DNA from 2 places in the Halomonas sp. HNIBRBA4712 genome. Region 1 is predicted to be linked to the other one. Evidence: predicted binding sites of a transcription regulator. Region 1 holds the regulator's gene; the other holds the start of a gene.
The links. Region 1 encodes LexA, which represses DNA repair genes until DNA is damaged. Its sites were predicted from a motif close to TACTGTNTANNTANACAGTA; they were not measured.
Positions count from the first base shown of each region.

Region 2: a site for LexA is predicted at 2,667-2,686, ahead of recN (DNA repair protein RecN). Genes of this name have one in related genera too.

Region 1 covers NZ_JBIFXR010000004.1:32,776-43,292, reverse strand. Annotated here, with positions in the region: gene moaC (cyclic pyranopterin monophosphate synthase MoaC) at 1-206, shown strand, start outside; gene moaE (molybdopterin synthase catalytic subunit MoaE) at 207-698, shown strand; gene ACGK9R_RS09630 (ribonuclease J) at 670-2,253, opposite strand; gene purU (formyltetrahydrofolate deformylase) at 2,608-3,462, shown strand; gene lexA (transcriptional repressor LexA) at 3,613-4,287, opposite strand; gene ACGK9R_RS09615 (TetR/AcrR family transcriptional regulator) at 4,522-5,199, shown strand; gene ACGK9R_RS09610 (L,D-transpeptidase family protein) at 5,177-5,695, shown strand; gene nagZ (beta-N-acetylhexosaminidase) at 5,764-6,777, shown strand; gene ACGK9R_RS09600 (hypoxanthine-guanine phosphoribosyltransferase) at 6,894-7,472, shown strand; gene ACGK9R_RS09595 (pyruvate, water dikinase regulatory protein) at 7,484-8,317, opposite strand; gene ppsA (phosphoenolpyruvate synthase) at 8,568-10,517, shown strand, end outside.
Region 2 covers NZ_JBIFXR010000011.1:61,551-72,067, reverse strand. Annotated here, with positions in the region: gene ACGK9R_RS16555 (outer membrane protein assembly factor BamE) at 1-310, opposite strand, end outside; gene fur (ferric iron uptake transcriptional regulator) at 383-793, shown strand; gene recN (DNA repair protein RecN) at 966-2,639, opposite strand; gene grpE (nucleotide exchange factor GrpE) at 2,836-3,489, shown strand; gene dnaK (molecular chaperone DnaK) at 3,616-5,547, shown strand; gene dnaJ (molecular chaperone DnaJ) at 5,662-6,810, shown strand; gene ACGK9R_RS16525 (DMT family transporter) at 6,934-7,833, shown strand; gene ACGK9R_RS16520 (gluconate 2-dehydrogenase subunit 3 family protein) at 8,083-8,850, shown strand; gene ACGK9R_RS16515 (GMC family oxidoreductase) at 8,857-10,517, shown strand, end outside.

The DNA.
Region 1 (10,517 bases):
AAAGCGATTTATCGCTATCACTTGCCGAGCTCGAAAGCCGCGACGTAGCCGGGCTCAAGGCGCACCTCAAAGCGCGAGACGCGCGCTTCGAGGCGCTGTCGGACACCCGTACGCTCTGCGCGATCAACCAGGTGATGGCCAACGACGCTGCGCCGCTTACCAACGAGGACGAGATCGCCTTCTTTCCGCCGGTCACGGGAGGCTGAATGAGCGACCCTTCGATATTCGTATCGGTACAGCAAGCGCCCTTTGCCCTCGATGAGGGCTACGCCGACCTGATCGCGCAACGCCGTGACATCGGCGCGGTGGTGAGCTTCACCGGGCTGGTGCGCGACTTCAACGAGGCGCCGGACGTCACCGGACTCACTCTCGAGCACTACCCGGGCATGACCGAGCGCGCGCTTCACGACATAGGGGTCGAGGCGTTTGAACGCTTTGCGCTCGAGGGCGTCGTGATCGTCCATCGAGTCGGTCGGCTGAGTCCGGGCGACCCCATCGTGCGAGTGGTGGTGGCCAGCGCCCACCGGCGCGAAGCTTTCAGCGCCTGCGATTTCATCATGGACATCTTGAAAACGCGGGCGCCGTTCTGGAAAAAAGAGCACTCCCGCCAAGGCGACTACTGGGTCAAGGAGCGCGAAAGCGATCTCAATGATGCGGCGCGCTGGTCGCTCAGCCCGCCGGCGACTCGCTCGCCATGATTTGAAGGTGGACCTCGGGCAGGTGCTGGCAGTGTTCGCCCAGCCAGTGAACCAGCCCCGGGGTAAGGGCTTCTCTGAGCTCGGCCAGGGTGTCGGCCTTGATCTCCTCAAGGCGCTCGTCGAGCCAGTCGCCAAAGCTCTCCTCGTCGATCGGGCTTGCGTTGCTCGAGTCCAGCATCAGCCGGCCGATGCGCTGCCAGCCAGTGTCGGTGGCGCATACCGGCAGCGCGAGAAACAGCGTGCCGCGGCGCGCGCTGCCTGGCTGGGCGGATTCGAGCCCGGGATGGGGGGTGACGCTGTTCTGATCTACCACGTGGGGGAGCTGCGGGTAGCGCGCCTCGACTCTCAAGCCTTCGTTATCCAGACAGAGCAGGTCGCCGTTGACCGGGGCGAGCGGCGCGTTGATGCCGAGTTCTTCCGCCAGGCGCTGGTGCGCGTGCTGGTGAACCGCCTCACCGTGCACCGGCAAGAGCGCGGCGGGACGAATCCAGCGATAGAGCGTCCTGATCTCCTCCTGAGCGGGGTGGCCGGTGGCGTGAAGCTCCGGGTGGTTGGTTTCGTCGAACACGCTGACGCCGAGCCGGTCGAAGCGCTTTTTGAGCGCGGCGATAGGGCGCTCGTTGCCGGGGATCGCTTTGGCGGAGAAGATCACGTTGTCGCCGGCTTCAAGGTCCATGAACGGGTGGCGTCCTTGCGCCAGGCGCTGCAGGGCGGCACGCGGTTCGCCCTGGCTGCCGGTGGCAATCACTACGACTTCATCGGCCGGTAGATAGCCCAAATCCTGGGGCGGCACCAGCGCTGGAAAGTCATCGAGATAGCCAAGCCCGCGGGCCACGTTCACCATGCGCTCCATCGAGCGGCCCATCAGGCTCACCCGCCGGCCGTTTTGAGCCGCCGCTTGGCCGATCGCCCATACCCGGGCGAGATTGCTGGCAAAGCAGGAGACCACCACGCGCCCTTTGCACTCCTTGAGCGTTCGGCCGAGCGCCTCGGCGACGTCGCCTTCGCTGCCCGCGATGCCGGGCAGCGGCGCGTTGGTCGAATCGCCCACCACCAGATCGAGTGGAGCCAGCGCCTGGAAGTGTGAAGGGTTGACGCTCGGGCCGATCAAGGGCGCGGGGTCGAGCTTCCAGTCGCCGGTATGCAGTACCCGATAGCCGCCGGCGAGCATCATGATGGCGCAGCTCTCGGGAATGGAGTGGGTCATCAGGAGATAGCGCAGCGTGAACGGGCCCTGCTCGACGGCGTCGCCGGGTTCGATCACCTTGATCGCAACGCTGGATAGGTTGTGCTCGGCGAACTTGTGACGCAAAAGGCCCGCCGCCAGAGGGGTGGCGTAGATCGGGCACTGCCATCTTGGCCAGAGCCAGGCGACCGCGCCGATGTGATCCTCGTGCCCGTGGGTGATATAGAGCGCCTTCGGCGTGATCGAAAGCTCGCTCAGCGTCTGGGTATTGGGTACCTGCAGCGGGGCGCTTGGCAGGTCCTGGCGAATCATCATGCCGCAATCGATGGCGATCCAGTGATCCTCGAACCCATAAAGCGTCAGGTTCATTCCTATTTCACCGCAGCCCCCCAGCGGCAAAATGCGCAGGGGAGGGCGGCGACGGGGTCGAAGTTGAACGCGTGATGGATCCATTGAATATGAACAGCCTGAAAAGTAAGGCTTTAACTATACGGTAAGGCGGGGGCGGCTAACAATGATGGCAATGCCCCCGGCGCCTGCTTGCGTTACACTAACGTCTCGTGCCGGGCCAGGCCCTGCGCAGCGATAAAAGCGTCGTTTCACGCCGGTTATCAACGCGTGTCTTCAAGAGTGGGTAAAAGAGCGTATCAATAGAGCGCACTTAGGCGTGTAAGCAAGCGCGTATCCAGGCGCGTACCCAGGAAAGTATTAAAGAGTATATTCATGTCGCATTACTACCGGTTAGTCGTTTCCTGCCCCGACCAGGTGGGCATCGTGGCGCGCGTGTCGAGCTTCATCGCCCAACATGGCGGCTCCATCACCGAGGCGAGCCAGCACTCGGATCTCGAGTCCGGGCGCTTTTTCATGCGCTACGAGATTCTCGCCGATTCGGTCGGCATGAGCCGCGAGGCGCTGGCCGAGGCGTTCGCGCCGATCGCCAACGCCTTCGACATGCAGTGGGCGCTGGTCGATACGCAAGCGCGGCGCAACGTGGTGATCATGGTGTCGAAAGAGTCCCACTGCCTGGTCGATCTACTCTACCGCTGGCAGGCCGGCGAACTCGACTGCAACATCGTCGGCGTCATTTCGAACCATCCGGACATGCGCTCGCTTTCCGAGTGGTACGAGATCCCCTACTTCCATATCGCGGTCGACCCCAACGACAAGCAGGCGGCGTTCGATGCGGTGCAGCGCCAGATCGACGCGCTCGAGGCAGACTGCATCGTGCTGGCGCGCTACATGCAGATTCTGCCGCCGGCGCTGTGCACGCACTACGCCGGGCAGATCATCAACATTCACCACAGCTTTCTGCCGTCGTTTGCCGGCGCCAAGCCTTACCACCAGGCGTTCGAGCGCGGCGTGAAGCTGATCGGCGCGACCTGCCACTACGTCACCGAAGAGCTCGACGCCGGCCCGATCATCGAGCAGGACATTCACCGCGTCAGCCACTGCCACACGCCGACGGACCTGGTGCGCTTTGGCCGCGACGTGGAGAAATCCGTGCTCGCCCGCGGGTTGAGGTGGCACCTGGAGGATCGCGTACTGATCGACGGCAACAAGACGGTGGTTTTCAACTAGACAGGTGGTTTTCAACCAGGCGCGAAAAAGGGGTACGCCAGGTACCCCTTTTGTTTGGAAGTCGCTGTATGGGGTGCGAATCGAGTTGGGTGCGGTGCCGGGCTGCCCGACACGCTAGCGAGGCGTTTTGCTGCTTCCGATTTTAGACGTTTAGCCCAGCGCCTGGCCGCTGCCGCCGCGAATCACGCCCACGCCCACACCTTCGATATCGAGCGCCTGGCTTCGCAGGTCGATCTCGATCGGAGCGAAGTCGCTGTTTTCGGCGTGCAGGGTGACCCGGTGGCCGTCGCGACGAAAGCGCTTGACGGTCACTTCGTCCTCGAGGCGGGCCACCACGATCTGGCCATCGCGCACCCGTTCGGTGCGGTGTACCGCGAGCAGGTCGCCTTCAAGAATGCCGATATCCTTCATCGACAGCCCGCGCACGCGCAGCAAGTAGTCGGCTTTCGGAGTGAAATACTCCGCCGGCAGCGGGCAATAGCGGTCGATGTGCTCGGCGGCAAGAATCGGACTGCCCGCAGCGACCTCGCCGATGATCGGAAGGCCCTGGGTCGACGTCTCGGCGTTTTCGTTTACGTCGTTGGCCGCCTCGGCGACTTCCGGCGTGTCCTGGTTGGGCAGGCGGATACCGCGGGAGGTGTGGCGAATGATGCGGATCGCGCCCTTGCGCTCGAGCGCGCGCAGGTGCTCTTCGGCGGCGTTGGGCGAGCGAAAGCCCAAGGCCTTGGCGATTTCAGCGCGCGTCGGAGGGTAGCCGTACTCGTTCATTGTCTTGACGATAAAATCAAACACGTTCTGCTGACGTACTGTAAGAGGACGGGACATGGCGGACTCCAACGTGACAGGGTAGCTTGAAAAAAATGACTAAAACGATATGTGTTTAATTATACAGTATGTTCCTTCGTCCAGTATATGACTCAAGCCCCGGATTATAAAGCCGTTACGGGTCAATCGACGATGAAAGAGCGGCTTGCCAATTGAGCGCGGGGGCGTAATGGCCTACTATCGCGCTCATGTTTTCTCGCCATGTTTTAAACACTCGTTTTTCTGGAGGGCGCCATGGCCCAGTCTGATACGGTCACGCGTATTCTGGATACGGCAGAAGTGCTGTTCGCCGAGCGCGGCTTCGCCGAAACCTCGCTTCGTACCATTACCAGCAAGGCGCGGGTCAACCTGGCGGCGGTGAACTACCACTTCGGCTCCAAGAAGGCGCTGATCCAGGCGGTGTTCGCACGCTATCTCGACCCGTTCAGCCTGCGCTTTCACGAGGCACTCGATACGCTTGGCGAGCGCTATGGCAACGAGGAAATACCGCTCGAGGTGCTGCTCGAAACCATGGCGAGCACCGTGCTGAGCGTGCCCGCCGAGCGCAACAGCCTGAAGGTATTCATGCGCTTGTTGGGGCTTGCCTACAGTCAGGCTCAGGGGCATCTTCGCCGCTATATTCAGCAGCAGTACGGCGATGTCTTCACCCGCTTCGTCGAGCTCGTGCGCCGTGCAACGCCGGGGCTTCCCGATGCCGAGCGTTTCTGGCGGCTGCACTTCATGCTCGGCACGGTGATCTTCACGCTCTCCGGGCTCGATGCGCTGCGCGATATCGCTGCCAAGGAGTACGACGAACAGGTGTCGGTGCGTGATCTGATCCGCCGCCTGCGCCCGGTGGTGGTCTCGGCGATGAACGCACCGCTTCCCCCCGCGCTCGAGGAGACGCCCCATGCCCACGCCCCGACTGGCTGAGTTACCGCCGCGGGAGGCGCCCTGGCTCGAAATCGACCTGAGCGAACAGCGCCTTCGCGCCTGGCAGGGCAAGAGGCTTGCCCATGAGTGCGCGGTGTCGAGCGGCAAAAACGGCACCGGCCAGCGGGAAGGCAGCGGCCAGACCCCCGCCGGCTGGCACTACGTGCGCGCCGCCATCGGCGCGGGCCTTCCCGAGAACGCGGTGTTTCGCGGCCGGCGCTTTACCGGCGAGGTGTTCACGGCAGCGCTTGGCGAGCGAAACCCGAAGCGCGACTGGATTCTCACCCGCATCCTCTGGCTTTGCGGGCTCGAGCGCGGCGTCAACCGGGGTTGCGACGTCGACTCCCAGCGCCGCTATATCTACCTGCACGGCACGCCGCCTGGCGAGCCCATGGGCGTGGCGGCGTCCCACGGCTGCGTGCGGCTGCGCAACAGTGATCTCTTGTGGCTTTTCGACTTCGCCACGCCGGGCACGCCGGTCTGGCTTCACGACTAACCGGCTCCGGTTTCGCTTGCAGGCGCCAATCGACTAGAATGAGCGCCCGTTTTGCTGGATAGATGCCGATGACGCAACCGCTTGGCCCGGTCATGCTCGACCTGGAAGGGCCCATCATTACCCGCGCCGAAAAGGCGCTGTTGGCCGATACCGCCGTCGGCGGGGTGATCCTGTTTGCGCGCAACGTCGAAGGCGCCGAGCAGGTCAGCGCGCTGTGTGCCGATATTCGCCGCGTTCGCCCGGACATCCTGATCGGCATCGATCAGGAGGGCGGACGCGTACAGCGTATTCGCCAGGGCGTGACGCGCCTGCCGCCGATGGCGCGCATTGGAAAGCTCTACGCCGATGACCCGGCCGAGGGCGGGCAGTTGGCAAACGATGCCGGCTGGCTTCTGGGCATGGAAATGGCCGCCTGCGGGCTCGATCTAAGCTTTGCCCCGGTACTCGATGTCGAAAGCGGGGTATCGAGCGTGATCGGCGATCGCAGCTTTGGCTTTGATCCCGAGCACGTTGCCGAGCTTGGCGCGCGCTTCATTCAGGGCCTGCACGAAGCCGGCATGGCGGCGGTGGGCAAGCACTTCCCCGGCCACGGCGGCATCGAAGCCGACACCCACGTAAGCGTTGCCGAGGACACCCGCACGCTTGCCGAGCTAAAAGCGCGGGATCTTGTCCCATTCACACGACTTGCCGGTCAGCTCGATGGCGTCATGCCGGCCCACGTGGTGTTCAGCGCTTTCGATGCGCGCCCGGCAGGCTTTTCTCCGGCCTGGCTTGGGATGCTGCGCGAGTCGCTCGGCTTCAAGGGCGCGATCTTCTCCGACGACCTGACCATGGCCGGCGCCCACGTCGCCGGCGGCCCTTTGGCGCGGGCGCGCGCAGCGCTTAACGCCGGCTGCGACATGCTGCTGGTGTGCAACGACCGCGAGGCGGCGCTCGAAGTGGTCAAGGGCGTCGGCGGTATCGACAATCGGCGCACCGGTAAGCTGCGCTACGCCCGCGCCCGGCCGGATCTCGAGGCACTTTCTGCGCTCAAGCGCTGGCGCCGCGCCAATGCCCGCTTGAGCGAGCTGGCAAGCCTCTAATCTTTTTCGACGACTCGTTCAACGACCCTTTTGACGATCCAGGCGAACCCACCAAGCGACGATGATTCATCGGCGCCTGGATTCGTTATTTTTTGACATCACCGCTGGAGCCCACGATGGCCAAACTGGATAAACAAGCCCTCGAATCGCTGGATTCGATGCGCGAGCTGATGGATAACGCCGACTGCCTGATCAGCCAGGAAGAAGTGGAAAGGGCGCTTGACCGGATGGCGGAAGCGATCACTGCGGATCTCGGCGACAAGCTGCCGGTATTCTACTGCGTGATGAACGGCGGGCTGATCACCACCGGGCATTTGCTGACCCGGCTAGGCTTTCCGCTCGAGGTGGATTACCTGCACGCCACGCGCTATCGCAACGAACTGCGCGGCGGCGAGCTCTTCTGGCGGGTCTCGCCGGAAGTGCCGATGGCCGGGCGCCACGTGGTGATCATCGACGACATCCTCGACGAGGGCGCGACCCTGGCAGCGATTCTCAAGTACTGCGAAGAGGCGCAGGCGGCGAGTGTGTCCACCGCGGTGCTGGTCGACAAGACCCATGACCGCAAGGCGGTGCCTGGGCTTAAGGCCGACTACTGCGGCCTCGAAGTGGCGGACCGCTACGTGTTTGGCTTCGGTATGGACTACAAGGGCTACTGGCGCAACGCCCCGGGCATCTTTGCGCCCAAGGGCCTCTAAACCTCCAGGGCTCAGCGCGGCGAAAAGCGCCGCGCGAGCCCGGTTTCGGCGATCATGCGCGTCGAGATCTCCTCGATCGAGAAGCGCGTGGTATCGATGAAGGGAATGTTCATCGAGCGGTAAAGCGCCGCCGCCTGCTCGACCTCCTGCACGCACTGATCGATGGAGCTGTAGCGGCTGTTGGGGCGGCGCTCGTTGCGAATCGCCGAGAGCCTGCGCGCGTCGATGGTCAGTCCGAACAGCTTATGACGGTGCGGGGCGAGTACCCGGGGCAGTTTGAGACTGCCGTCTTCATCGAGATCATCCTCGGTCAGCGGGTAGTTGGCCGCGCGGATGCCGAACTGCAGCGCCAGGTAGAGCGAGGTCGGCGTCTTGCCGCAGCGCGACACGCCGACCAGAATCACGTCCGCCTGATCATACTGGTGGGTGCGGGCGCCGTCGTCGTTGTCGAGGGCAAAATGCACCGAGTGGATACGGTCCATGTAAACGTCGTCGCTGCCGATCGCGTGGGTGCGGCCCACGCTGTAGGAGGAGTGGGTGGCAAGCTCCTGCTCCAGCGGCTCGAGAAAAGTCGAGAAGACGTCGACCTTGAAGCCCTGAGCCTCACGAATCACATCGCGGATGCTCTGATCGACGATGGTGTCGATGATGATCGGCCGCTGGCCGTCGCGGTTGGCGGTGGCGTCGATGATGTCCGCAAGCGCCCGGGCCTTTTCGATCGTGTCGATGTAGGGCTTGGTCAGCATCGTGATCTCGACGCCGCTGAACTGCGCCAGAAGGCTTCGCCCCAGGCTTTCGGCAGTGATGCCCGTGCCGTCGGAAATGAAAAACGCCGTACGCTTCATGGCTGACTCCCTCTCGCACCTATTCGTGAAGCGCCATTTTCACCGCTTACCGCTCCCGGCACAACGGCCCGCCCGCGCTCGACTACATATCCGGCGGTAAAACGGCGTGTGTTGTAAAAAACCTTCAAAACCTTCGCTATTAGACTAATGGCGAATACGAAGGGGTGGTGATAGGGTGACACGCTCGATGGCCATGGCCGACGCGTTCGGTGGTTCAACCTGAGGTTGACGACAAGACAAGGGGTATTGCGTGCAAGAGTACATTGTGGGGTTCGAGCAGCTGGGCATGAACGACGTCGAGCGCGTGGGCGGCAAGAACGCCTCGCTCGGTGAGATGATCTCCAACCTGGCCGGCGTCGGCGTGACCGTCCCCGGTGGCTTCGCCACGACTGCCCACGCCTATCGCGAGTTTCTCGCCCATGAAGGCTTGAACGACCGCATCAATGCGCTGCTCTCGCGCCTCGACGTCGACGATGTCAAGGCGCTAGCCGAGGCCGGTAGCACCATTCGCCAGTGGATCATCGACACGCCTTTGCCGCCCGCTTTCGAGAGCGCGCTGGCCGATGCCTACGCCGAGCTCCAGAGCCGTCACCCGAATCTCAAGGCCGCGGTGCGAAGCTCCGCCACCGCCGAGGATCTGCCGGACGCCTCCTTTGCCGGCCAGCAGGAGACCTTCCTGAACATCGAAGGCTTCGACAACGTCAAGCGCGCCGTGCACGAAGTGTTCGCGTCACTCTTCAACGACCGCGCCATTTCCTACCGCGTGCATCGCGGCTACGCCCACGAGAACGTCGCGCTCTCCGCCGGCGTGCAGAAAATGGTGCGTTCGGAAACCGGCGCCTCCGGCGTCATGTTCACCCTGGATACCGAGTCCGGCTACCGCGATGCGGTGTTCGTCACCGCCTCCTGGGGCCTGGGGGAGACGGTCGTGCAGGGCGCGGTCAACCCGGACGAGTTTTACGTTCATAAGCCGACGCTTGCGGCTGGCCGCCCGGCGGTGCTGCGCCGCACGCTCGGCTCCAAGCTGATCAAGATGATCTACGGCGAAAGCGCCAGCGCCGGCAAGTCCGTGGCCACCGTCGACGTGCCGCTTTCCGATCGCGGGCGTTTCTGCATCAACGACGAACAGGTCATGGACCTTGCCCGCCAGGCGGTGACCATCGAGCAGCACTACGCCCGCCCGATGGACATCGAGTGGGCGCTGGACGGCGACGACGGCAAGCTATACATCGTTCAGGCGCGCCCGGAAACCGTGGTCTCCCAGCAGGAGGGCGGCAAGCTCGAGCGCTTTTACCTCAAGGAGAAGGGGCGCAAGCTGATCACCGGCCGCGCCATCGGCCAGCGTATCGGCAGCGGCACGGTCAAGGTGGTGATGAGCCCGGACGACATGGAGAAGGTCCAGTCCGGCGACGTACTGGTCACCGACATGACCGACCCGGACTGGGAGCCGATCATGAAGCGCGCCTCGGCGATCGTCACCAACCGCGGAGGGCGCACCTGCCACGCGGCGATCATCGCTCGCGAACTCGGCATCCCGGCGGTGGTCGGCTGCGGTGACGCCACCACCGAGCTTCGCGAAGGGGTCGACGTCACCGTCTCCTGCTCCGAAGGCGATACCGGCAACGTCTACGAGGGGCTTCTCGATTTTGAATGCAAGGTATCGAGCGTCGACGCCATGCCGGAAATCCCGTTCAAGATCATGATGAACGTGGGCAACCCGGACCGCGCCTTCGGCTTTGCGGGGCTGCCCAATGCGGGGGTGGGCCTGGCCAGGCTCGAGTTCATCATCAATCGCATGATCGGCGTGCACCCCAGGGCGCTTCTCGAGTACGACCGTCAGACGCCGGATCTCCAGCAGGTGATCGACGCGCGCACGGCGGGCTACGATGACCCGGTCAGCTTCTACGTCGACAAGCTCGTCGAAGGGGTGTCGACGCTTGCCGCCGCGTTTTATCCGCAGAAGGTCATCGTGCGCCTGTCGGACTTCAAGTCCAACGAGTACGAGAACCTGATCGGTGGCAAGCTCTATGAACCCGGTGAAGAGAACCCGATGCTCGGCTTTCGCGGCGCTTCGCGCTACGTCTCCGAGGCGTTTCGCCCCTGTTTCGAGCTTGAGTGCCAAGCACTCAAGCGCGTGCGCGACGAGATGGGCTTCAAGAACGTCGAGATCATGGTGCCCTTCGTGCGCACCACCTCTGAG
Region 2 (10,517 bases), on a different contig from region 1:
GCTCGACGTTCACCAGCCGCCCAAGGTCGTCGAAGGTCAGGGTGACGCGGCGCTGTTCGACCCCGGCGTAGGCCTTGTCCAGCCGGTAGACGTAGTCCCACTCGCGTGAGTCGAAGGGCGCTTCCAGAAGCGGGCGACCCATGACGTAGCTGACCTGCTCCTGGGTCATGCCGGGCTGGAGCTGGTTGACCATTTCCTGGGTGACCAGGTTGCCCTGGGGGATGTCGCGCTTGTAGACGCCAACGTAGCTACAGCCACTGATAACGGTCAGGGCAACGGAGAGCGTCATGATACGTGTCAATTTTTGCATTTGAGCCTGTTCTTCACTATCGTGGTTTCGGTCGATCATACCCGACCTAACCTGTTACTGCGAAGAGCAACCATGGCCGATCAGAACCATGAACTACGCAAAGCCGGGCTGAAAGTGACCCTGCCGCGCGTCAAGATCCTGCAGATTCTCGAAAATGCTTCGGGCCAACACCACCTTAGCGCAGAAGAAGTGTACAAGACACTGATCGATGCGGGCGAGGATGTCGGGCTTGCAACCGTTTACCGCGTGCTGACCCAGTTCGAGTCGGCGGGCCTCGTGATTCGCCACAATTTCGATGGCGGCCATGCGGTGTTCGAGATGACCCAGGAAGACCATCACGATCACATGGTGTGTCTGGAAAGCGGTGAGATCATCGAGTTCGTCGATGAGATCATCGAGCGGCGTCAGCAGGAGATCGCCGAGGAGCATGGCTTCGAGCTGATCGACCACGCGCTGGTGCTGTACGTACGTCCCAAGGCGTGAAGCCCTGTAGTGCGCTTTAAAAGCGCTCACGCGCTTGGTTAGAGCGCTCCTGATTAGAATAAAACCCGGGAACAACAGGGCATGCCATTGAAAACGCCCCGGCCGCGAAAGCGGCCGGGGCGTTTTGGTTTGGGGCAGGCACCGGCGAACGCCTGCGTGCCTTGTGGCGCCGTCAGTGAGGCCGGCGCTGGCTGGCGTCGAGCATTTCGCGGGCGTGGGCCAGGGTCTGCTCGGAAAGCGTGACCCCGCCCAGCATGCGCGCCAGCTCGCTCACCCGGCCCTGTTCGTCGAGTAACGCCATGTGAGTCAGGGTGCTGTCGCGTTTGGCCTGCTTTTCGATGTGAAGGTGCTGGTGCGCCTGAGCGGCGACCTGGGGCAGGTGGGTCACGGTCATCACCTGGCCGTTCTCGCCCAGCTTGCGCAGAAGCTGGCCAACGATTTCCGCCGTGGCGCCGGAGATGCCCACGTCGACTTCGTCGAACACCAGGCTCGGGATGGTGGAGTGGCTCGCCGCGACCACCTGAATCGCCAGGCTGATGCGCGAAAGCTCGCCACCGGAGGCCACGCGGGTCAACGGGCGGGCTGGCTGGCCCGGGTTGGCGCTGATCAGAAACTGCACCTGGTCCAGGCCGTCCTGGCTTGGCGTTTCGCGGCTCGAAACCGCGACCTCGAAACGCGCCTTGCCCATGGCCAGAAAGGCCAGCTGCTGTTGCACTTCCTTGCCAAGCTTGCCGGCCGCTTTCTGGCGCGCCTTCGAAAGCGCTTTGGCCTGCTCGCGGTAGCGCTCGCGGCACTCGGCGACCCGGCTGCTCAGTGCCTCCAGATCCTCGTCGCTGGCCTCGAGCTGGGCCACCTCGCGGGAAAGCGACTGATGCAGCGCGTAGAGCTCTTCCGGGGCGACGTGATGCTTGCGCGCGATACGGTGTACGTCGCCCAGCCGTTCGTCGACCCAGGCCAGGCGCTCCGGGTCGAGCTCGGTGGCGCTGGCGAAGCGGGCGAGCTCGCCGGTGGCCTCTTCGACCTGAATGCGGGCGTCCGAGAGTATTGCCAGAGTGTTGGCCAACACGCCCTTGTCGCTGCCGGGCAGCGCGCTCAGCCGGGCGTAGGCCTGATTGAGCAGCGACAGCGCGCCGCCGTCGTCGCTTTCGCAGCACTCGACGGCGAACTGGGTTTCGCGCAGCGTCTCCTCGGCGTGGGCCAGGGTGTGCTGCTCCTGTTCGAGCACCTCGAGCTCGGCTTCGCCCAGGGCGAGCTGGTCGAGCTCCTCGACCTGGTAGCGCAGAAGCTGACGGCGCGCTTCGACTTCGCTGCCGGCTTCGCTGCGCTTTTTCAGTTTGGAGCGGGTGGCGCGCCACTCCTTGAAGGTCTCCCCCAACGCCTGGCGCTTGCCCTTGAGCCCGGCGTAATCATCGAGCAGGGCCAGGTGGGTCTCTTCGCGCATCAGCGCCTGATGGGCGTGCTGACCGTGTACTTGAATAAGGAGCTCGCCGAGCGCTTTCAGATCGGCGACGGTGGCCGGCTGGCCGTTGATCCAGGCTTTCGAGCGTCCATTGGCGGTGACCACGCGGCGCAGAAGACACTCCTCCGCGCCGAGTTCCCGCGCCTCGAGCCACTCGACGGCGGCGGGCAGGCGGGCGATCTCGAAACTCGCCGAAAGATCGGTGCGCTCGCAGCCGTGGCGCACGCTTCCGGCCTCGGCGCGCTCGCCAAGGCAGAGCCCCAGCGCCCCCAGCAGAATGGATTTACCCGCGCCGGTCTCGCCGGTGATCGCGGTCATGCCGCCGCTCAAATCGAGCTCGAGGCGGTCAACGATGGCGTAATCCTGAATCACTAGCTGCGTCAGCATGGGGCCTCCCGGGCAGGGCGCTACAAGAACTGGATGCTTATACAATGATTGGTGTTTTATACAGTAGTCGATAACTCACTTCAACGCCCCTCTTGAGATGGACGACAAGGCCCCCATATAGCGTGCATACGCGAAAGCAATGCTTACTCAACAGGCCGCCGCTTGAGGTGGCGCTATCTCATTACAGGAGCACGGCATGGCAAAAGAACCGCAAACCCCGTTGGATGACGAGCTGGCCCGCCAGGAGCAGGAAGCCGAAGTGACCGAGCAGACCGACGAGGAGCGCCTGGTCGAAGGCGACCTGGAAGGCGTGCTCGACGACGAGTCGCCGCTGGGCGCCGATGAAACCATCGACACCGTGGGCGGCGTCGACAACCCGGAAGCCGAAGTGCTGGCCGCGCGGGTCGAGGAGCTCGAGCAGAGCCTGGCCGAGGCGAAGGATCAGTCGCTGCGCGCCTCCGCCGAAGCCCAGAACGTGCGCCGTCGCGCCGAAGCCGAAGCGGAAAAAGCGCGCAAGTTTGCGCTGGAGAAGTTCGTCAAGGAGCTGCTGCCGGTCGTCGATAGCCTCGAAAAAGCGCTCGAGAGCATGGAAGAGGGCGCCTCTGATGCGCACCGCGAAGGCGTCTCCATGACGCTCAAGATGCAGCTCGACGTGCTCCACAAGTTCGGCGTCGAAAGCGTCGAGCCTGGCGGCGAGCCCTTCGACCCGCAGGTACACGAGGCGATGGCCATGGTGCCCAACCCGGAGCTCGAGCCCAACACGGTGATGGACGTCATGCAGAAGGGTTATCTGCTCAACGGCCGTTTGGTGCGCCCGGCGATGGTCGTGGTCAGCCAGAAAGCGAGCTGATCGAGCGGGGGATTATGCAAATTTCCCCTTGAAAAGCGGCTGGCGGCCCCCAGATAAAGGCCAACCCCGCGGCGATGCCGCAGACCGATTACATCTTTTGTCACCACCGAATTCGAGGTTTTTGCTATGGGACGCATTATTGGTATTGACCTGGGCACCACCAACTCTTGCGTGGCGGTTCTCGACGGCGATAGCGCCAAGGTCATCGAAAACGCCGAAGGCGGCCGCACCACGCCGTCGATCATCGCCTACACCGATGACGGCGAAACGCTGGTCGGCCAGTCCGCCAAGCGCCAAGCGGTCACCAACCCGGAAAACACCCTGTACGCCATCAAGCGTCTGATCGGCCGTCGCTTCAAGGACGACGTCGTTCAAAAGGACATCAAGATGGTGCCCTACAAGATCGCCGAAGCCGACAACGGCGACGCTTGGGTGGAAGTGAAGGGCAAGAAGATGGCGCCGCCCCAGGTCAGCGCCGAAGTGCTCAAGAAGATGAAGAAGACCGCCGAAGACTACCTCGGCGAAACGGTTTCTGAGGCGGTCATCACGGTGCCGGCTTACTTCAACGATAGCCAGCGCCAGGCGACCAAGGACGCCGGCCGCATCGCCGGTCTCGACGTCAAGCGCATCATCAACGAGCCGACCGCTGCGGCACTGGCCTACGGTATGGACAAGTCGCGCGGTGACAAGACTATCGCGGTTTACGATTTGGGTGGCGGTACCTTCGATATTTCGATCATCGAAGTGGCCGACGTCGACGGCGAAACCCAGTTCGAAGTGCTCGCCACCAACGGCGATACCTTCCTGGGCGGTGAAGACTTCGACCTGTCGCTGATCAACTACCTGGTCGACCAGTTCAAGTCCGACAGCGGCATCGACCTCTCCGGCGACAACTTGGCCATGCAGCGCCTGAAGGAAGCCGCCGAGAAGGCCAAGATCGAGCTTTCAAGCGCCCAGCAGACCGATGTGAACCTGCCCTATATCACCGCAGACAACACCGGTCCCAAGCACTTGAACGTGAAAGTGACCCGCGCCAAGCTCGAGTCGCTGGTCGAAGAGCTGGTTCAGCGCTCGCTCGAGCCCTGCAAGATGGCGCTGAAAGACGCCGGTCTTTCCGCCTCTGAAATCGACGACGTGATTCTCGTCGGGGGCCAGACGCGTATGCCGATGGTCCAGCAGAAGGCGGCCGAGTTCTTCGGCAAGGAAGCGCGCAAGGACGTCAACCCGGACGAAGCCGTGGCCGTGGGTGCCGCGATTCAGGGCGGCGTACTCGGCGGCGATGTCAAGGACGTGCTGCTGCTCGACGTCACTCCGCTGACCCTGGGTATCGAAACCCTCGGTGGCGTGATGACCCCACTGATCGACAAGAACACCACCATCCCGACGAAGAAGACACAAACCTTCTCCACCGCGGATGACAATCAGACCGCCGTGACCATTCACGTGGTTCAGGGTGAGCGCAAGCAGGTCGCGCAGAACAAGTCGCTCGGTCGTTTCGATCTTGCCGACATTCCGCCGGCGCCGCGCGGCGTGCCGCAGATCGAAGTAGCCTTCGATCTGGACGCCAACGGTATTCTGAACGTCTCGGCGAAGGACAAGGCGACCAACAAGGAGCAGTCCATCGTCATCAAGGCTTCGAGCGGCCTGTCGGACGAAGAAGTCGAGCAGATGGTACGCGACGCCGAGGCCCACGCCGACGAAGACAAGAAGTTCGAAGCGCTGGTCCAGCTGCGCAACCAGGCCGATGGCATGATCCACGCCACCCGCAAGACGCTGGAAGAGGCCGGCGACAAGGCGACCGATGAAGAGAAGCAGAACATCGAAACCGCCATCAGCGACCTGGAAGCCGCGGTCAAGACCGACGACCAGGACGACATCCAGAAGAAACTGGATGCGCTGACCGAAGCCTCCGGCCAGCTGGCCCAGAAGATGTACGCCGAGCAGGCTGACGCTTCAGCGGCGGAAGGTCAGGAAGGCGAGCAGACCCAGGCCAAGCCGGACGAGGACGTGGTCGACGCCGAGTACGAGGAAGTCAACGACGAGCAGAAGAAGCAGTAAGCGCTTTTTTTGCCAGCCACGCAGCAACGCGGGAGCCAGCTCCCGCGTTGCTGTTTCCAGGAACAAAACGTTGCCTTTCCCGATGAGCATCATTAACCAGGAGGCGTAGGACCCATGTCCAAGCGCGATTATTACGAAGTCCTGGGTGTCGAAAAAGGGGCCGATCAGAAAGAGATCAAGAAGGCCTATCGCCGTTTGGCGCAAAAATTCCACCCTGACCGCAACCCGGATGACGAGACCGCCGCGGAGAAATTCCGCGAGGTTTCCGACGCCTACGAAGTACTCAGCGACGAGCAGAAGCGCGCCGCCTATGATCAGTTCGGCCACGCCGGCGTGGACGGTCAGGCCGGGGGCGGCTTCGGCGGTGGCGGCGCCGGGGCGGGGGATTTCAGCGATATCTTCGGCGACGTCTTCGGCGACATCTTCGGCGGTGGCGGCGGGCGCCGGCGTGGGCCCAACGCGCCGGCGCGCGGCTCGGATCTGCGCTACAACCTGGAGCTGGATCTCGAGAGCGCGGTCGCCGGCACCACGGTCGATATCCGCGTGCCGCGCCACGTCACCTGCGACCGCTGCGACGGCGACGGCGCCGAGCCCGGCACCACCAAGGACACCTGTCCGACCTGCCAGGGCATGGGCCAGGTACGCATGCAGCAGGGCTTTTTCGCCGTGCAGCAGACCTGCCCGACCTGTCACGGCACCGGCGTGCAGATCAAGGTGCCGTGCCACAAGTGCAACGCCGAAGGCCGCGTGCGTGAAACCCGCACGCTCTCGGTCAAGATTCCGCCCGGCGTGGATACCGGCGACCGCATTCGCTTGAACGGCGAAGGCGAATCCGGCATCAACAACGGCCCGGCGGGCGATCTCTACGTGCAGGTCGCGATCAAAACGCACCCGATCTTCAAGCGCGACGGCAAGCACCTGCAGTGCGACGTACCGATCAACTTCGTCGATGCCGCCCTGGGCGGCGAGCTGGAAGTACCCACACTCGACGGCCGCGTGAAGCTCAAGATTCCGCCGGAAACCCAAACCGGCAAGCTCTTCCGCCTGCGCGGCAAGGGCGTCAAGCCGGTACGCGGCGGCGCCCCGGGCGATCTGCTCTGCAAGGTAGTGATCGAAACCCCGGTCAACCTCAACGACGAGCAGCGCGACCTGCTGCGCCAGCTCCAGAAAAGCTTCGACGACAGCAACAGCCACAGCCACTCGCCGAAGAAAACCGGCTTCTTCGACAGCGTGAAGAAGTTCTTCGAAGAGATGAAGCCGTAGATACGGCAAGGCAGGTCCGCCGCGTTAGCGTCACGGTTTAGGTAGCGCGGCAGAACGTCAGCCATTAGCGTACAAGGTCCCCGGTGCCCGCCGGGGACTTTTTTGTGTTCAAGGACGTCGACCATGACCGGACTACAGGATCGCCCGTCTCTGGGTATTTTTCTTCGCGTGCTCTCCGGGGTGATGTTCACCGGTATGTTCGTGTGCATCAAGGCGGTGAGCGAGACGGTGCCGGTGGGCCAGTCGATCTTCTTTCGCTCGCTGTTCGCGCTGATTCCGATCGTGATCTTTCTGATGATTCGCCGGGAGTTTCCCGGGGCGCTGGCGACCCGGCGGCCGCTTGGGCATCTCTTGCGTTCGGGGCTGGGGGCGGCGGCGATGTTCTTCTCGTTCTCGGCGGTGGCGTTTTTGCCGGTCGCCGAAGCGACGCTTTTGGTGCAGCTTTCACCGATCTTCATGGCCGTGGGCGGCGTGCTGCTATTAGGCGAGAAATTCTCGTTCTACCGCGCCGGGGCGATTTTGCTGGCGCTTCTCGGGATGGCGGTGCTGGTGGTGCCTCAGCTCGGTGCGGGCAGCGGCGACGGGCGGCTTCTGGGCTACGCGCTCGGCACTGCCGGGGCGCTTCTGACCGCCGGCGCCTTGCTCACCATTCGCCATATTTCGCGCACCGAAACCGCCGGCTCCATTGCGTTCTACTTCATCGTGGTGTCGTCGTTGGCGGGGCTGGCCACCTGGCCGCTGGGTTGGGCGTCGCTCAACAGCGCCGAGTTCGCTCTTTTGGTGCTTTCGGGGCTGTTCGGCGGGGCGGGGCACATTGCCATGACGCTGGCGTTTCGCTACGCCGAGGTGTCGAAGCTCGCACCCTTCGAGTACGTGGCGCTCATCTGGCCGATCGCCGCCGACTGGGTGCTGTTCGGTATTCCCATCTCCACCGGTTTCCTTCTGGCGCTGCCGCTGATGCTCGCAGGCGTGGCGCTGGCCTCGCTCGAAGGGCGGCGTTTCAAACGCGCGGCCAAGCCCTGATGACCGGGCGCGCGGGCTCTCCGCGCGCCTTTTTCCGTTAGCGTGCCTCTCGCTCCTTCCTTCTCTTTTCCCTCTCGTACCTGCCGGTTTTTATCCAATTGGAGCGCAAGCATGGCAGGGGATGCTTATTTAGCCTACGCTTGATGAAAAGTTAGCCTGTTACTTATTGCCACGCCTCGGTAAGCGCTGGGCCGAAGGCTCGGCGCTTACCGAGGCGTGGCGCAGGCACAATAAAGTAAGGGAACCGTGATGAAAAAGAGAGACGAGGCCGCCGCCCCGAGCGGCCTGACCCGAAGGGAGCTTCTGGGCTCCTCGGCGGCGCTGCTGGTGGGTGCCGCCGCCCCCGGCGCCGCCCAGGCGCTGACCTTTCAAGGCACCCCCGAATGGAAGCCGATGGCCAATGTGGCCGTCGAGCCGGTGGACGAAAGCGCCGGCTGGCAGTTCTTCACCGACGAGGAGGCGGCGACCGTCGAGGCGATCGTCGAACGCCTGATTCCCGGCGATGACCTGAGTATCAGCGGCAAGGAGGCGGGCTGCGCGGTGTTCATCGACCGCCAGCTGGCCGGAGCCTACGGCGGGTTCGAGCGCCTTTACATGCACGGCCCCTTTCAGGAGGGCACGCCGGAGCAGGGCGACCAGTCTCCTCTCACGCCGGGCCAGCGCTACCGCATTGGCCTTGCTGCCCTCGACGATCACTGCCGAAACGCCCACGGCGCGGCCTTTGCCGAGCTTGATGACGCGCGGCGCGACCAGCTGCTCGGCCAGCTCGAGCAGAATGAGATCGCGCTGGGCGACATCGACTCCCAGGCGTTTTTCGAGATCGTGCTACAGAACACCATGGAAGGCTTCTTCGCTGACCCCCTGTACGGCGGCAATCGCGACATGGTGTCCTGGAAGATGCTCGGCTTTCCCGGCGCCCGCTACGACTACCGCGACTACATCGAGCGACACAACGAAGACCTGGAGTTCACGCCGGTAAGTATCGGCGGGCGTTCCGACTGGCAAGCGCAGGGATAAGCGAACATGGCAACCAAACTACCTCCTACGGACGCGGTGGTGGTCGGGCTCGGCTGGGCCGGGGCGATCATCGCCAACGAACTCGTCGATGCCGGCCTCAGGGTCGTCGGCGTCGAACGCGGCCCCTGGCGCGATACCGCAAAGGATTTCAACATCGCCTCGGTCACCGACGAGCTGCGCTATGCCCAGCGTCAGGAGCTGATGCTGCGCACCGCCCAGAACACCATCACCATGCGCAACACGCCCTCGCAGACGGCGCTGCCGATGCGCCAGTGGGGCTCATTTCACCCGGGCAACGGCACCGGTGGGGCGGGCAACCACTGGGCGGGCATCACCTTTCGTTTCCAGCCCGAAGAGTTTCGCCTGCGAAGCCACCTCGAGGAGCGCTACGGCGCGGATGCGATTCCCGACGAGCTCTCCTTGCAGGATTGGGGCACCGACTGGGACGAGATGGAGCCCTTCTACGACGCCTTCGAGAAGGTGGCCGGCACCTCCGGCCGGGCAGGCCAGCTCACAAGCGGCCAGCAGCCGGGCGGCAACCCCTTCGAGGGCGTGCGCTCCAGCGACTACCCGACCCCGCCGCTCAAGCAGCCCTACTCGCCGACGCTGTTCGCCGACACCGCCCGCGAAATGGGCTACAGCCCGTTTCCGGTACCGTCATCGCTGGTCTCCGAGACCTACACCAATCCGCTCGGCGTGACCATGGGGCCGTGCACCTTCTGCGGTTTCTGTACCAACTACGGCTGCGCCAACTACTCCAAGGCGAGTGCGATCACCACGGTGCTGCCGGCGCTGATCCGCAAGGAGAACTTCGAGGCGCGCACCCACTGCGAGGTGCTCGAGGTCACCACCGATTCAAGCGGGCGCCGCGCCACCGGCATCATCTACGTCGACTCCGCCGGGCGACGCTGGGAGCAGCCTGCCGAGATCGTCGTCGTTGCCGCCTTCACCTTCGAAAACGTGCGCCTGATGCTCACCTCGAACATCGGCCAGGCGTATGACCCGGCCACGCGCCAGGGCACCACCGGGCGCAACTACGCCTACCAGACCGCCAACAACGTGCAGCTGTTCTTCGATGACAAGAACTTCAACCCGTTCATCGGCGCCGGCGCGGTGGGTATGGGCATCGACGACTTCAACAACGATAACTTCGACCACGCGGGCCTCGGTTTCTTCGGCGGCGGCAGCACTCGGGTGACGCCGATCGGCGCGGCGCCGATCAACGCGCGCCCAACGCCGCCGGGCACGCCGCGCTGGGGCTCGAACTGGAAGCGCGCCACCGTCGACAACTACAAGAGCACCATGTCGATCGGCTGCGAGGCGAGCAACTACTCCTCGCCCAACAATTACCTGTCGCTGGACCCCACCTACCGGGACCGGCTGGGGCGCCCGCTTCTGCGCATCACCTTCGATTTCACCGACAACGACCTGCGCATGGCGCAGTACGTCACCGACAAGACCGCAGAGATCGCCCGGCGGATGAATCCGCGCCAGATCGTCGCCAACCCGCGTACCGGCCCCTGGGACGGGCGGCCCTACCAGTCCTCCCACGTGGTGGGCGGCTTCGTCATGGGGGCGGACCCGAGCAACAGCTCGGTGAACAAGCACCTGCAGGTATGGGGCGTGCCCAACCTGTTCGTGGTCGGCGCCTCGGCGTTTCCCCAGAA